One region of the Arthrobacter sp. FW306-07-I genome, then DNA from elsewhere that is predicted to be linked to it. Evidence: riboswitches for the same ligand, from Rfam matches in the RefSeq annotation. Region 1 holds a riboswitch; each other region holds the start of a gene.
What was found. Region 1 has a riboswitch for cyclic di-AMP ahead of LFT46_RS04095 (C40 family peptidase). Riboswitches for the same ligand answer to the same signal wherever they lie in the genome.
Positions count from the first base shown of each region.

Region 2: linked by a shared signal. The riboswitch ahead of LFT46_RS03110 (hypothetical protein) and the one ahead of LFT46_RS04095 (C40 family peptidase) in region 1 are both predicted to bind cyclic di-AMP.
Region 3: linked by a shared signal. The riboswitch ahead of LFT46_RS11150 (C40 family peptidase) and the one ahead of LFT46_RS04095 (C40 family peptidase) in region 1 are both predicted to bind cyclic di-AMP.

Region 1 covers NZ_CP084550.1:866,503-870,773, reverse strand. Annotated here, with positions in the region: gene mobA (molybdenum cofactor guanylyltransferase) at 1-195, opposite strand, end outside; gene LFT46_RS04105 (HNH endonuclease) at 250-750, opposite strand; gene LFT46_RS04100 (NlpC/P60 family protein) at 1,015-1,788, opposite strand; gene LFT46_RS04095 (C40 family peptidase) at 1,951-2,574, opposite strand; cyclic di-AMP (ydaO/yuaA leader) riboswitch at 2,699-2,876, opposite strand; gene LFT46_RS04090 (M23 family metallopeptidase) at 3,005-3,826, opposite strand; cyclic di-AMP (ydaO/yuaA leader) riboswitch at 3,837-4,048, opposite strand; gene LFT46_RS04085 (metal-dependent transcriptional regulator) at 4,189-4,271, opposite strand, start outside.
Region 2 covers NZ_CP084550.1:635,267-639,537, forward strand. Annotated here, with positions in the region: gene LFT46_RS03095 (phosphatase PAP2 family protein) at 1-337, shown strand, start outside; gene upp (uracil phosphoribosyltransferase) at 350-985, shown strand; gene LFT46_RS03105 (glyoxalase superfamily protein) at 1,030-1,446, shown strand; gene LFT46_RS03110 (hypothetical protein) at 1,624-2,382, opposite strand; cyclic di-AMP (ydaO/yuaA leader) riboswitch at 2,388-2,548, opposite strand; gene LFT46_RS03115 (ArnT family glycosyltransferase) at 2,631-4,271, opposite strand, start outside.
Region 3 covers NZ_CP084550.1:2,416,503-2,420,773, reverse strand. Annotated here, with positions in the region: gene LFT46_RS11155 (protein adenylyltransferase SelO) at 1-1,017, shown strand, start outside; gene LFT46_RS11150 (C40 family peptidase) at 1,127-1,966, opposite strand; cyclic di-AMP (ydaO/yuaA leader) riboswitch at 1,970-2,140, opposite strand; gene LFT46_RS11145 (TraR/DksA family transcriptional regulator) at 2,431-2,790, shown strand; gene LFT46_RS11140 (DNA alkylation repair protein) at 2,787-3,317, shown strand; gene LFT46_RS11135 (DUF1810 domain-containing protein) at 3,339-3,782, shown strand; gene LFT46_RS11130 (glucose 1-dehydrogenase) at 3,820-4,271, opposite strand, start outside.

The DNA of each region.
Region 1 (4,271 bases):
TGTTGTGCTTTGGGATGGCAGGAAGGCGCTGTCGCCGACGACGACAGTGCGGCGGGCGCCGGCTGCGGCGTCCAGGGCCCGTTCCAAGAGCGTTTGGCCTTGGAAGACAAGGGACTGTTTGGGTACCCCGCCCAGCCGCGAGGACCGGCCCCCGGCCAAAATCAGGGCATCAAAAACCAGGCTGTTCTCTTGCACTCCCCCAGCCTAGCCATCAGGCGGGGCAGCGATCACTCCCGTCGAAAGCGGAGGTCAGGCGGCGCGTTCGGGCAGGAGGAACGGATCCCACGCGGGCGTGGGCTTTTCCAGTTCCTTGATCTGCCAGATGGTGCCGCGCGGAGGCTCCGGCACAAAGCGCAGGCTCCAGCCCATCTCGGTCGGGGTGTGGTCGCCCTTGACGTTGTTGCAGCGAAGGCAGGCTGCCACCAGGTTCTCCCACGAGTCAGCCCCGCCCCGGGACTTGGGGTGCACATGGTCGATGGTATGCGCTGCCTTGCCGCAGTATGCGCATTTATGGCCGTCGCGTCTGAGTACGCCCCTGCGGCTGACAGCCGTGGAGTGGTTGTATCGGGGCCGGATGTACCGGTTGAGGAGGATCACGGACGGGCGGCCCAGGACGTCCGTGGGTCCCACGACAGGGTCATCCCCTTCGGCCACGACGCTCGCCTTGCCCGTGAGCACAAGCACCAGCGCCCGGCGGAAAGTAATGACCGCCAGCGGTTCATATCCAGCATTCAGAACGAGAGTGCGCATGCACTTACCTCTTCACGGCCGCACCCGTCAGGGGCACGAGGGCCGGCTGCCCTCGGCATGTCCGGGCTATGGATCGACATCACAAGAGTAAACAGAGAAGTGCAAAATCAGGTAATCGCCGCCCGGATTCCCTGCGGGGAACGTTCCCCAGCAGGGCAGGCATCAGTCCCCTGCGGGGAACTTCTTAAACGCCAAGGACCCCCGCTGCGAGGGCGGGGGTCCTTGGACAAGCACTGCCTGTTGCCAGTGCCGGACATGCGGTGCTTACCTGACGTGGATGAAAACCGGCCCGGAGCCCACGTTTGCGCTGAAGACCACGGTGTCGTTGCCGTTGAAGCCGCCATGCACGGCCATGCCGTTTCCGGCGTAAACAGCGATGTGTGCCATTCCTCCGCCACCATCGGCGTAGTAGATCAGGTCGCCGGGCTGTGCCTGGGAAGCAGGCACCGTGTCCCCCAGGGACAGGTAGCCGGCGGGCCAGTCGTGGAAGTGGATGCCGACGGCGGCCAGGGCGTTGGTCACCAGCATGGTGCAGTCCTGGTGGACGCCAAGCTGGGCGTAGGCGGCGGAGAGGATTGCAGCACCCTTGCCGCTGGCAGAAGCCTGGGCTGCGGGAGCGGCCGGGGCAGCGGCGGTGGCGACCTTGGCGGTGACCTTGGGAGCGGCAACGGGCTGGGCGGCGGGAGCAGGGGCAGCTTCCTCCACCTGAACCTGGGGCTCGGGCTCGACGACGGGGGCCGGCGTGGTGGTCACAGCTGGCTTCTCGAAGCTGATCGCAATGGTGGAAGCGGCGGAAATCGGGGCGTCGACGGCGGATTCAACTTCCAGCGCGGAGGCGGGAGCAGAGTCGCGCTTGACGTTGGCATCGGCGGCGTTGGCCGCAATGCCGCTGGTCAGGACCAGGCCGGAAGCGGCGGCGATGACCGCAGCCTGGCGGCCCATGCCCCCGGCGTTGTCGCTGACAGCCTTGGCAATGACAGCGATCGAGTTGGTCTTGGTGACCTCGGCGCGGTGCCGTGCGGTAGCACGAGTCGTCATCAGTTCTCTCTTTCGTTTTCCTTGCAACCGCAGGTAGGCAGGCAAAGTGTGTTGGACGCGCCGGCATCTTGGGGGTACGCCGGCGCGTCCCGAACGGGGATGTGGTTTCTAGCGAAGAAGCTTTGGGCAAAGAAATAGCCCTTGGAGCACGGAGCCCAAGAACTATTTGTTGAGGTGGTAGTACGACGAGGTACCGGTGGCTGCAGGCGAGTGGAGCAGCGTGCCCTGTGAGGGGTTGAGTGCGCTGATCATCATGCCGTTGCCGACGTAGATGCCAACGTGGGCGCCACCGTTCTGGACAACCAGGTCACCCGGCTGCGGCGCGGAGGTGGGGGTCATGATGCTCCACGCGTTGGTGCGGGGAATGCTGATGCCTGCCTGGGCGTAAACCCACTGCACGAACCCGGAGCAGTCCCAGCCGGTGACGGGGCTGGTGCCGCCCCACACGTACGAGTGGCCGATGCCGGTGTAGGCAATGGCTGCGATGCCCGAGGTCGCCGCCGAGGAGACGGTCTGGGCGGTCTTGGCGGCCGGCGCGGCGTCCTGGCCGGCAGCAGCAGCAGCGTTGGCCGTGTCGGTGGACTGGGTACGCACCGGCTGCACCTTGGGAGCAGCGGCGGTTTTGACCACGGGACGTTCAAAGGAAACCGTGGCGGTGGGGGCAGCGGTGACGGCGAGGGCCGTTTGGGCCGAACCGGACTCAGTGGAAGCTGAGACACCGGCAGTGGTATCAGCAGCAGTGGCCGGCAGGCCCATGCTCAGGATCAGGCCCGAGGCGGCTGCCACAACGGCAGCCTGGCGGCCTACGGTCCCGGCATTTGCACTCACGGCCTTGGAAACGGCATCCAAGGGGTTGGTGCGAACCGTTTGCGCACGGTGGCGCGCAGAATTATGGCGTGAAGACACGAAGGTAGCCTCTCCCAATGCCTGCGAGGTGAGCTGTCGGATTCGGATGGGAGTCACCCGGCCACGCTGCTTCCTGGGAAGCTTGTGACTTAACCCCAAGGCCTTCTGGATGAAGGCCGAAATTGGTTCCCCCGCCCCTGCCAGACGATGAAATGCGAACGGACCTTGAGCGGTGGCAGAGTTAGGCAATCCACTCAAGAGCGTCAACTTCGGAAAAGTTGACGCGAGTTAGACGGTACAGCAGTTTTGTTTCAATGTCACATTCAGGTCACGGCTAGTCACGGCGATCTGAGAGTGCGCAATCATTCGGTTACAACCAGCCCATGGGATCGACCACTTCGCCATTGACCTGGACTTCGAAGTGCAGGTGGCAGCCGGTGGACGCACCAGTGGTGCCGCTCAGCGCCACCACGTCCCCGCGGGAGACGGTCTGGCCCACCTTCACATTGAAGGACGACAGGTGGTTGTACGTGGTTTCCAGCCCGTTCCCGTGGTCGATGACCACTCGGTTTCCGCCGCCGAACTGATGCCAGCCCGCGAAGGTCACGGTACCCGTGGCGGCCGCCAGGACGGATGTCCCACACTGCGCCACGAAGTCCTGGCCCCGGTGGAAGTCGCCCGAGCCTCCAGTAATCGGGCTGACCCGATAACCGAAGGGGGAAGCGGTGGCAAGGGATGCCAGCGGTGCAGCCAGGGTGCCGGCTGACGCGGCACGCGTCACGGAGCCGGCCGACTGGGCACTCAGCAGTTGCTTTAGCTTCCCGTCCGGGTCCGCCTGGGTCACCACGGCGGACCGGCTGAAGTCGATCTGGGCACCGATGTCGGCCGAGATCTCGGGCTGCGGCGTGACTGAGGAGGCTGCAAGCGGGGCGCTGCCGGCGGCATCAGTGGCCATAACGGGACTTGTGGCGGGCACGGTCACGGTCAGCACCAGGCCGGTGGCTGCCAGGGCAATGCCGGCCTTCTGGCCGATGCCGCTGGCAGCGGCAAACTCCGTCATCTGGCGGAACGGACCCCGGCGGCGGCGGGCGTCGCGATGGAGGTCGCGGGGGCGCTCCGCTGCGACAACTTCGACAACCCGCGGCGCCGAAGGGGGGCCGGCAGCACGGCGGCGTCCCCGGGGGGTGTGCATGGTCAAGAAGGGTTCCTCTCTGGAAAAGCCTGCGGAGTTAGCTGTCGGATTCGGGTCAGAGAGATCAAAGACCCGGCCCGCCAAGGGCAAGCTTCTGCGCAGGGGTATTCCCGGAAGAATCCTTCACTGGAGAGGCTTGCTGCTGACGGACTTCACCCCAAGGCAGTCCCCCGCTGCCGCTTGTGGTTCCCCCGCCTCTGCCAGTAACGACTCGTGCACCCGATCCGCTGGCAGAGCTCGGCTCCGGATCAGGTAACGCTTAAGTTTCAAACGACTGGTTCTACTATAGGGGCTTAAGACCCTAGGTAACAATTCCGTTATCTTTGGCTGGAAGGGCAGGTCCGGGGTATGGAAGTTTCGCTTCAGCCCTGCTTGACGGCCACAAAGACGTGTGCGGCAACCTCCGGCGGAAGCTCCAGCGCTCCTTCAATCCCGGCCACCCGCA
Region 2 (4,271 bases), 230 kb from region 1:
CGTTCTTTGCCTGCAGTTCCACCAACTCTGGGTCAGGGTCACGGCAATCACGGCCGGCGTGATTTTCATCATTGCCATGGGGCTGAGCAGGGTATTCCTGGGCCACCACTGGTTGACCGACGTCATGGCCGGCTGGACGCTGGGGCTGGCCTGGGTGGCCATCGTGATCCTGGCGCATCGGTTGTTCCACCTGTTGAGGCGCAAGCAGCATGCGGGTCCGGCCCCCACGTTCGATCGTCCCGTGGTGCGGGACGTCGTCCTCGAATCCGTGCACGACGGCGGCGATGCCGGCAAGCAGGGCGCGTCCGGCAGCCGAGGCAAGGACACCGCCGGATGATAGTTTTGGGGGATGCGCACTCTCGTTGTTGACCACCCCCTGGTCGCCCACAAGCTCACCGTCCTGCGGGACAAGAACACGCCGTCGCCGGTATTCCGCCAGCTGACGGAAGAGCTGGTGACCCTGCTGGCTTACGAAGCCACGCGGGAGGTCCGCACGGAGCCCGTCACCATCCAGACGCCAGTCAGCACCACCATCGGCACGGCATTCACCAAGCCCACACCGCTGGTGGTTCCCATTCTGCGTGCCGGCCTGGGAATGCTGGAGGGCATGACCAAGCTGGTCCCCACGGCCGAGGTGGGCTTCCTGGGTATGGCCCGGGACGAGGAAACGCTGGACATCATCACCTATGCCGAGCGCCTTCCGGAGGACCTGACGGGCCGCCAGGTCTTCGTGCTGGACCCCATGCTGGCCACCGGCGGCACCCTGCGTGAGGCCATCAAGTTCCTGTTCAAGCGGGGCGCTTCCGACGTCACCTGCATCTGCCTGCTGGCTGCCCCTGAAGGCCTGGCACGGCTGGAAGAGGAACTCTCGGGCGCGAACGTGCACATCGTCCTGGCCTCCATCGACGAGAAGCTCAACGAGAAGTCCTACATCGTTCCCGGCCTGGGCGACGCCGGCGACCGGCTCTACGGCATCGCAGGGTAGTTTTTACCCTTTTTCAATCGGTGTGCCGCCGCTAGCCTGTGCGGATGGACTGGAAACTCGAACTTGTCTTTGTCCCTGTATCCGACGTTGACCGCGCCAAGGACTTCTATGTCAACAAGGTGGGCTTCAACGCGGACTACGACGAGCGGCCGTCGGACCACGTGCGCTTCGTACAGCTGACGCCGCTCGGCTCTGCCTGCTCCATCTGCATGGGCGAGGGGCTTTTGGACGCCCCTCCCGGCACGGGAACCACCCTCCAGATGGTGGTCGACGACATCCAAAAGGCGCATGACCACCTGAAGAACAATGGTGTGGACGTCAGTGACATCGAAGTGCTGCCTTGGGGCCACTTCGTTTACTTCGCCGACCCGGACGGCAATAAGTGGGCCGTCCAGTACATCCCTTGGCGGAATGCCGGGCAGGATGCAGCTCAGGCCGGCAGTACGCCCAGCAACGCTTAAAACAGACCGCGGGCCGCATCGTGATGATGCGGCCCGCGGTCTGTCGCTGGAATCCCCGGCGTTACCCCGTGGCCAAGGCGTACGACGGCGGGTGGCGGGAGACGCCGTCGGCTGTCCTTGGAGCCGGGAGGTTCAGCTGAAGGTTTCCCTTTGCGGCGCTATGCCAGGGAGAGGTGCCTAGTACCAGTTGTGCGCCAGGTGGAAGTTCAGCGCACCGCACGGAGACTGGTAGCTCTTCTTGATGTAATCCAGGCCCCAGTTGATCTGCGTGCGGTAGTTGGTCAGGTAGTCAGCGCCGGCGCTGGCCATCTTCTCTGCAGGCAGGGACTGGACGATGCCGTAGGCGCCGCTGCTGGGATTCGTGGCCGTGGTGGTCCAGTCGGACTCCTTGGTCCACAGCGTCTGCAGGCACTGCATCTGGTCAGGTCCCCAGCCAAAGGTTGCCAGCTGGCCGGCAGCATAAGCCTGGGCACCGGCGGGATCATTCACCGCGACGACGGGTGCCGGCGCAGGTGCAGGAGCGGGTGCCGGAGCCGGGGCAGGTGCCGGGGCGGGTGCCGGAGCCGCGGCAGGTGCCGGGGCTTCCGCTGCGGGGGCCGCCGGTGCAGGCGCGGGGGCTGGTTCCGCTGCCTGGGGGGCTACGCTGATTGCCGCCGGAACGGACACTGCCGGGTTGGAGCGGATTTCGCTCTTCTCGATGCTCATTTGGGCATCGGCCGCTGCCGTGGAAGAGTTTGATTCGGTGGATGACACCGGGGTCATGCTGCTGGTTGCCTGGCCTGCCGCGCCTACCCCCACGAGCACCGCGCAGGATGCTGCAAGGATCCCGGCACGCACGCCCAGGCTGGTCTTCTTTGCTGGTTTCTTGGCCGGTTCCTGCTGTGCCAGATGTTTACCCTTGGCATGCAGGCATGCTTCTGCCGTGTTTTTGGACATGATTGATCGCCTCTCACACCTGCGGAGTTAGCTGTCGGGTTCGGATGAGGGCATCCGGCCGCACGGAAAGATCACGTACGTGCTTAACCCCAAGGGCGTTCATCGCCCGGGACGGTGGGTCCCCCGCCTCTGCCGTTGCTCAATCGGAATCCGGGGAAGCGGCAGAGCTTGGCGTCAACCCGGGATATGCGGCCCGAACGGGAGCCGCACCCAATCGACGGTACAGGAAAAGCGAAGCAAAGTCACATTTAGGTAACGGAAGTCACGGCCTCCAGCGCGCCGGCTTGCTTCTGGCGTGCGGTCGAATCGTTACGTTCAGGACACCAGGCCGTGTTGTTACCCTGCCAGGAGGTAGATAGTGGTGCCGCCGATGCTCTGCGCACTGAAGTTCTGCGAAACCCACTCGGCGATCCGGCCGGCGGCATCCGAACCGGAGCTGGACGGCATAGCCCGCCGGCAATGAAGTAGTGGATTTTTCCCTGCGCGACGAGGTCTTGGAACTGCGCCAGGGTGGGGGAGGGGTCGGTGCCGTTGAAGCCGCCCACGTCCATCACCGGCAGTTCCGTGGCGAGCTGGTACCCGGCGGCATTGTTGGAGCCCACTACCGCTGCTGCCCAGGTGTAATTGGTTGCACCGTCTTTGAGCGCGGCCACAAGATCCGCTGATGGAGTAGGTGCGCCGAGGAGGCCACCGAGTCCGCCGCCGGGCCTGCCCCCGAAGTTAGCGCCGTCAGGGTTTGTTCCGGCCGGGGCGGCCTGCTGCTGGGAACCCTGCTGCTGGAAGCCCTGCCCCGTGGGACCTTGGCCCGTGACGCCCTGTCCGGCGCCCCGGCCCGAAGGGCTCCGGCCGGTCGAACTGAAGCCTCCCGGTCCGCGGCCGCCGGCGCCTAAGCCCGAGGCTGGCCCCGCACTGACGATCGCCCCGCTGTGTGCCGTAGCCGCGGTGGTGACGGAGTAGGCCAGCGGACCGGCGAGCGACGCAGCGATGGCAAGGGCCGCCGTCGTCCGCTGCATGGAAGCCAAGCGCAGGAACTTGCCCAGCCCAATGCCTGCTGCGGCTGCCAAACCTCCGCCGAGCACCAGCCAGCGCAGCCAAGGGCCGTAGGCGGACGTGGTTCCCAGCAGGTAGAAGGCCGTAAGCGATGCCACGGCCACTGCTGAAGCGAGGAAGATGCGGGCAGCAGTTTGCCTGCGGCGCTGCCACAGGAGAACGCTGCCCAGGCCTGCCATTCCGGCGATTCCCGGTGCCAGTGCCACCGCGTAGTAGGGGTGGATGATGCCGGCCATGAAGCTGAACACCAGGCCCGTTACCAGGACCCACGAGCCCCAGATGATGACGGAAGCGCGGACAACATCTGTTCGCGGTGCCCGCCGCCCCACCCACAGCAGCCCCGCCGCAAGGATGAGTGCGGACGGCAGCAGCCATGCGATCTGGCCGCCGAACTCGCTGTTGAACATCCGGAACAGGCCCGGAACGCCCCAGCCGTTGCCACCGCCCACACTGCCCGTTTCGTCGCCCGTGAGCCGGCCCAGGCCGTTGTAGCCCAACGTCAGATCCAGGATGGAGTTGTTCTGGGATCCGCCAATGTAGGGCCGCATGTTCGCCGGCGTCAGCTCGACGGCCAGCAGCCACCAGCCGGCAGAAACCACCATCGCTGCTCCCGCGGCTGCCAGACGGATCAACCGCCGCCGGGTGCCGCCCGGAGCTGCCACCATGTAGGCGAGGGCGAACCCCGGAACCACCAGCAGGACCAGAAGCTGCTTGGCGAGAAACCCAAAGCCCAGGAATACCCCGGCCAGCAGGAGCCACCGAGGCCGGTCCTCCTGGACCGCGCGGAGGAACCCGTACGCGGCTGCTGTCATCAGCAGCACCAGCAGGGCGTCCGGGTT
Region 3 (4,271 bases), 1.6 Mb from region 1:
ACCACCCGTTCGCTCGCAGTCGTGGCAACAGGCCGCCAAGTCCGGCGCGACGACATGCTGCCGGGCGCCGTCCTGGCCCGGGTGGCAAGCAGCCACCTGCGCGTGGGCAGCTTCCAGTACGCGCGTGCCACCGAAAACATGGATCTCCTGAAGCGGTTGGCGGACCACGCCATCAGCAGGCATTACCCGCACGCCGCCGACGCCGACAACCCCTACCTTGAGCTGTTCGCCTCGGTCGTCTCGGCCCAGGCGGAATTGGTGGCCCGCTGGATGCTGGTGGGATTCGTGCACGGGGTCATGAATACGGACAACATGACCATTTCAGGGGAGACCATCGACTACGGCCCGTGCGCGTTCATGGACGCGTTCAATCCCGCAGCCGTTTACAGTTCCATCGACGTCAGCGGCCGCTACGCCTACGCGAACCAGCCGGTTCTTGCTGAATGGAACCTTGCCCGGCTCGCCGAGGCGATGCTGCCGCTCATCCATGAAGCCCAGGAGCAGGCGGTTGCGCCCGCAGTGGAGGTGCTCGGCGGCTTCCGGGGCCACTACAGCAGGGCGTGGACCGGTGGCATGAATGCCAAGCTCGGCCTTGGCAGCCGCGGGGGAAGTGACGAGGAAACCACGTCCGCTTTGGTGGACGGCGCCCTTGCCATCCTGAAGGACGGTCCCGTGGACTACACCCTCTTCTTCCGTAACCTGGGCAAGGCCGCCCGTGGCGACCTTCGTCCGGTGCGCGGCATGGTTCTTGATCTGGCTGCGTTTGATTCCTGGGCGGAGCGGTGGCAGGCACTCGAACCGGACGCGGAGCTGATGGACAACGTCAACCCGGCGTACATTCCCAGGAACCACCTCGTGGAGGAGGCATTGGCCGCTGCCACGGCCGGAGACCTGTCACCCTTGCAGCAGCTTTTGGAGGCAGTCAGTGACCCCTTCACCGAGCGGCCCGGGCTGGAACGCTACGCCGAAGGCGCCCCCGAGGACTTCGGCAACTATATGACCTTCTGCGGGACCTGACGGCTGCGGGGGCAGGCGGCGGATGCGACAGGAGGGCGGCAGCCGGATGACCGGCTGCCGCCCTCCTGTCTAATGCCTGCGCTGTTGGGCGCCTGCGGTGATGCGAAGACTAGGCGACGCGGACCGCTGAGTAGCCGCCGAGCCAGCTGATGGAGTGCACCTGGGTGTCGTAGCCGTTCACGCCACCGCTGACAACCTGGCCGTTGCCGGCGTAAACGCCAACGTGGCCGGAGGTGATGATCAGGTCGCCGGGCGCAGGAGCGCCGACCACGGTGCCGTACTGGAAGAACTGGGTGGGGGCAAGATCGCCAACGGACTTGCCCACCGAGCGCAGCGCCTTCTCAACCATGGCAGTGCAGTCCTGCTTGATGCCCAGCTGGCCGTAGGCGTTTGCCAGGATGGCAGCGCCGGTGCCGCTGCCGGTGGGGGCGGACACGGGGGTGGCCGAGGCGTAGGACATGTTCATGCCGGTGTTGGCCGGAGCGGCGGCTGCGGTCTGCACGGGTGCTGCTGCAGGGGCCGGAGCCGGTGCCGGTGCCGCGGTGTAGCCGGCGGCGGGGATCTGGATCTGGTCGCCCGGGTAGATGATCGAGGACAGGCCCAGTCCGTTGGCGGACAGGACGCTGTTCAGGCTGACGCCATTAGCAGACGCAATGGCACCCAGGGTATCGCCGGAAACTACGGTGTGGACGCTGCCTGCTGCCGCTGCCGGGGCCGCAACAGGTGCGGAGTACGCCTGCACGTTGGTCTTTTCCGTGGTGTCAGGGCCGGTGACACCGGCGTGGGCCGGGGCGCCGACGCCGAAGGCAATGCCGGACGCTGCAGCAACTGCGAGCGCGGGGCGGCCCAGCGAGCGGGCCTGGGACTTGGCTGTCACGGCGAGGCCCTCGAGAACAATGGAGCGGGCCGGAGTTGCGCGGTGACGGGCAGTGGTGGAATTTTTTGACACGGTTGATCGCCTCTCCCATGCCTGCGGGGTGAGCTGTCGGGTTCGGGCTGGAGATACCCGGCCGGAAGCAACCCCGTAATGGACGGAGGCGCTATCGACTTAACCCCAAGGCCACAAGTGGCCGCGGAAACTTGGTTCCCCCGTCCCTGCCAGCTGGAGCGGTTGTATCCCATGATCAGTGGCAGGGCTCGGCATACTGATGGGAATGTCCCGTCTGAGAGGGACACCTGAAGACCATAACCCACATGCGGTGGCATTGTCACATTTGGATAACATACGAGGTTCCCCTCTCGAATTCCGCAAACGTTTGGACGTTACGGCTGTTACCGGTGTCGACCTCGGCTAATAGCCGGGCTTGCAGGATAGGTAACGGCCCGGACACGGACACGGGATGTTTGCCGCGGCTCCATCGCACTGGCCGTTTCCATTCAGGCGCTCCGCGATCCGACCGCTAGGCTGTTTGTATGCCAGATTTCGACCGGTTCCGGGTACTGCTCGAAGAGGAGCGGGCGCGGCGCCTGGAGTTGCTGCCGGCGCTGCGGGCTGACATCCAGGCAGCGAATTCGGCCCGGCAGGACTCCAATGTCGATGACGAGCACGATCCCGAAGGGGCCACGATCGCGTTTGAGCTCTCGCAGGCTTCGGCGCTCCTGAAGCAGAGCTCGGCCGGCCTGGACCAGATTGACGCGGCGCTGGCCCGCCTGGCAGCGGGGACCTATGGAGCCTGCGCCGTGTGCGGGGAGCCCATTGCGGAGGGCAGGCTGGAAGCGCGCCCCTGGACACCGTTTTGTATCCGCCACGCCTCGTCCGGTCGGGGACGATGACTGGCCCTGCGGATGTGGTGTCCGCGGCGGCGGAGTTCGTTGACCGGACCCTCCAGAACGAGGGCGCCTGGTACCGGGCGGACGACGTCGGGAACCGGCTTGGCTGGGTGCTGGACTCTTACGGTTCCTCCATCGGAGCGGTGCGCGGCACGGTGCGCGATGCCCTGCGCAAATTCAAGAACCTGGACCACGACACCACGGTGATGCTTGCGTCCACCCTGTGGGGACAGCCCCGGCCCGGCTCCCGCCCCGTGTTTGAGCGCCGGTTGGCGGCCGTGGTGCTGCTGCAGTCACGGGTGCGGCTGCTCAGGCACTCGGACCTGACCCGGCTGGAAGGCTTCCTTCGTTCTGCCCAGGCTGCAGACCTGATCCAGCCCCTCCTGGGCGACGTCCTGGTGCCGCTGCTGTCCGGCCTCGGGGAGCGCGAGCGGCAGCGGGCCAACGCGGTCCTGGCTCGGTGGCGGGACGACCCCGACCCGCAGCTTCAGGCGGCGGCAGCCGCCCTTGAAAAAGATTTGACCCTTTGACCTCGAAACCGGGAGATCCGCATGAATGAGCACTTTGACCTTGACCGTTTTGTTGCCGCGCAAAACAGCGGCGGCACCTATGACCAGGCGCTGGGGGAGCTGCAGGTCGGCAGGAAGTCCGGCCACTGGATGTGGTTCGTCTTCCCGCAGATTTCCGGGTTGGGGCAGAGCGCAATGTCCCGCAAATACGCCATCTCCTCACTCGCAGAGGCCCGTGCCTACCTGGATCATGAGGTACTGGGGCCGCGGCTCCTGGAGTGCGCCCTGGTCCTGGCCAACCATGCAGACCAGTCCGCGGAGGACATCTTCGGCGGCATCGATGCCAGGAAGCTGCGGTCGTCCATGACACTGTTTCTCCGGGCGGCACCCGGAGAAACAGTGTTCAAGACTGTCCTGGCCCAGTTCTTCGACGGCGAGCCTGACCCTGCCACCGATGAGATCCTGGCTGGCCAGGCCGCTGGCTGACGCCGGGTTGGCGGATCAGCCAGGCCCGGGGAACCGGCTAGGGCGTGGGGCTGCCGCCGTTGACGTTCAGTGTTTCCCCTACCACGTAGCTGGACTCGGGTGAAGCCAGGAAGACGTAGGCGGGTGCCAGCTCCGCGGGCTGTCCTGCCCGGCCCAGGGGAGTCGACTGGCCGAATTCCGGCAGCTGCTCCTTGGGCTGGCCGCTGCTGACCTGCAATGGCGTCCAGATGGGACCCGGGGCCACGGCATTCACCCGGATTCCCTTGGGTGCCAGCTGCTGTGCCAGTCCCTTGGTGAAGTTGTTGATGCTGGCCTTGGTGGTGGCGTAGTCCACCAGGGTGGGGGACGGGTTGTACGCCTGGATGGAGGTGGTGTTGATGATGGTTGAGCCGGCCGGCATGTGCGGGACGGCGGCCTTGGTCAACCAGAACATCGCATACACGTTGGTCTTGAGGGTGTGGTCGAACTGCTCGTCGGTGATGTCCTGCA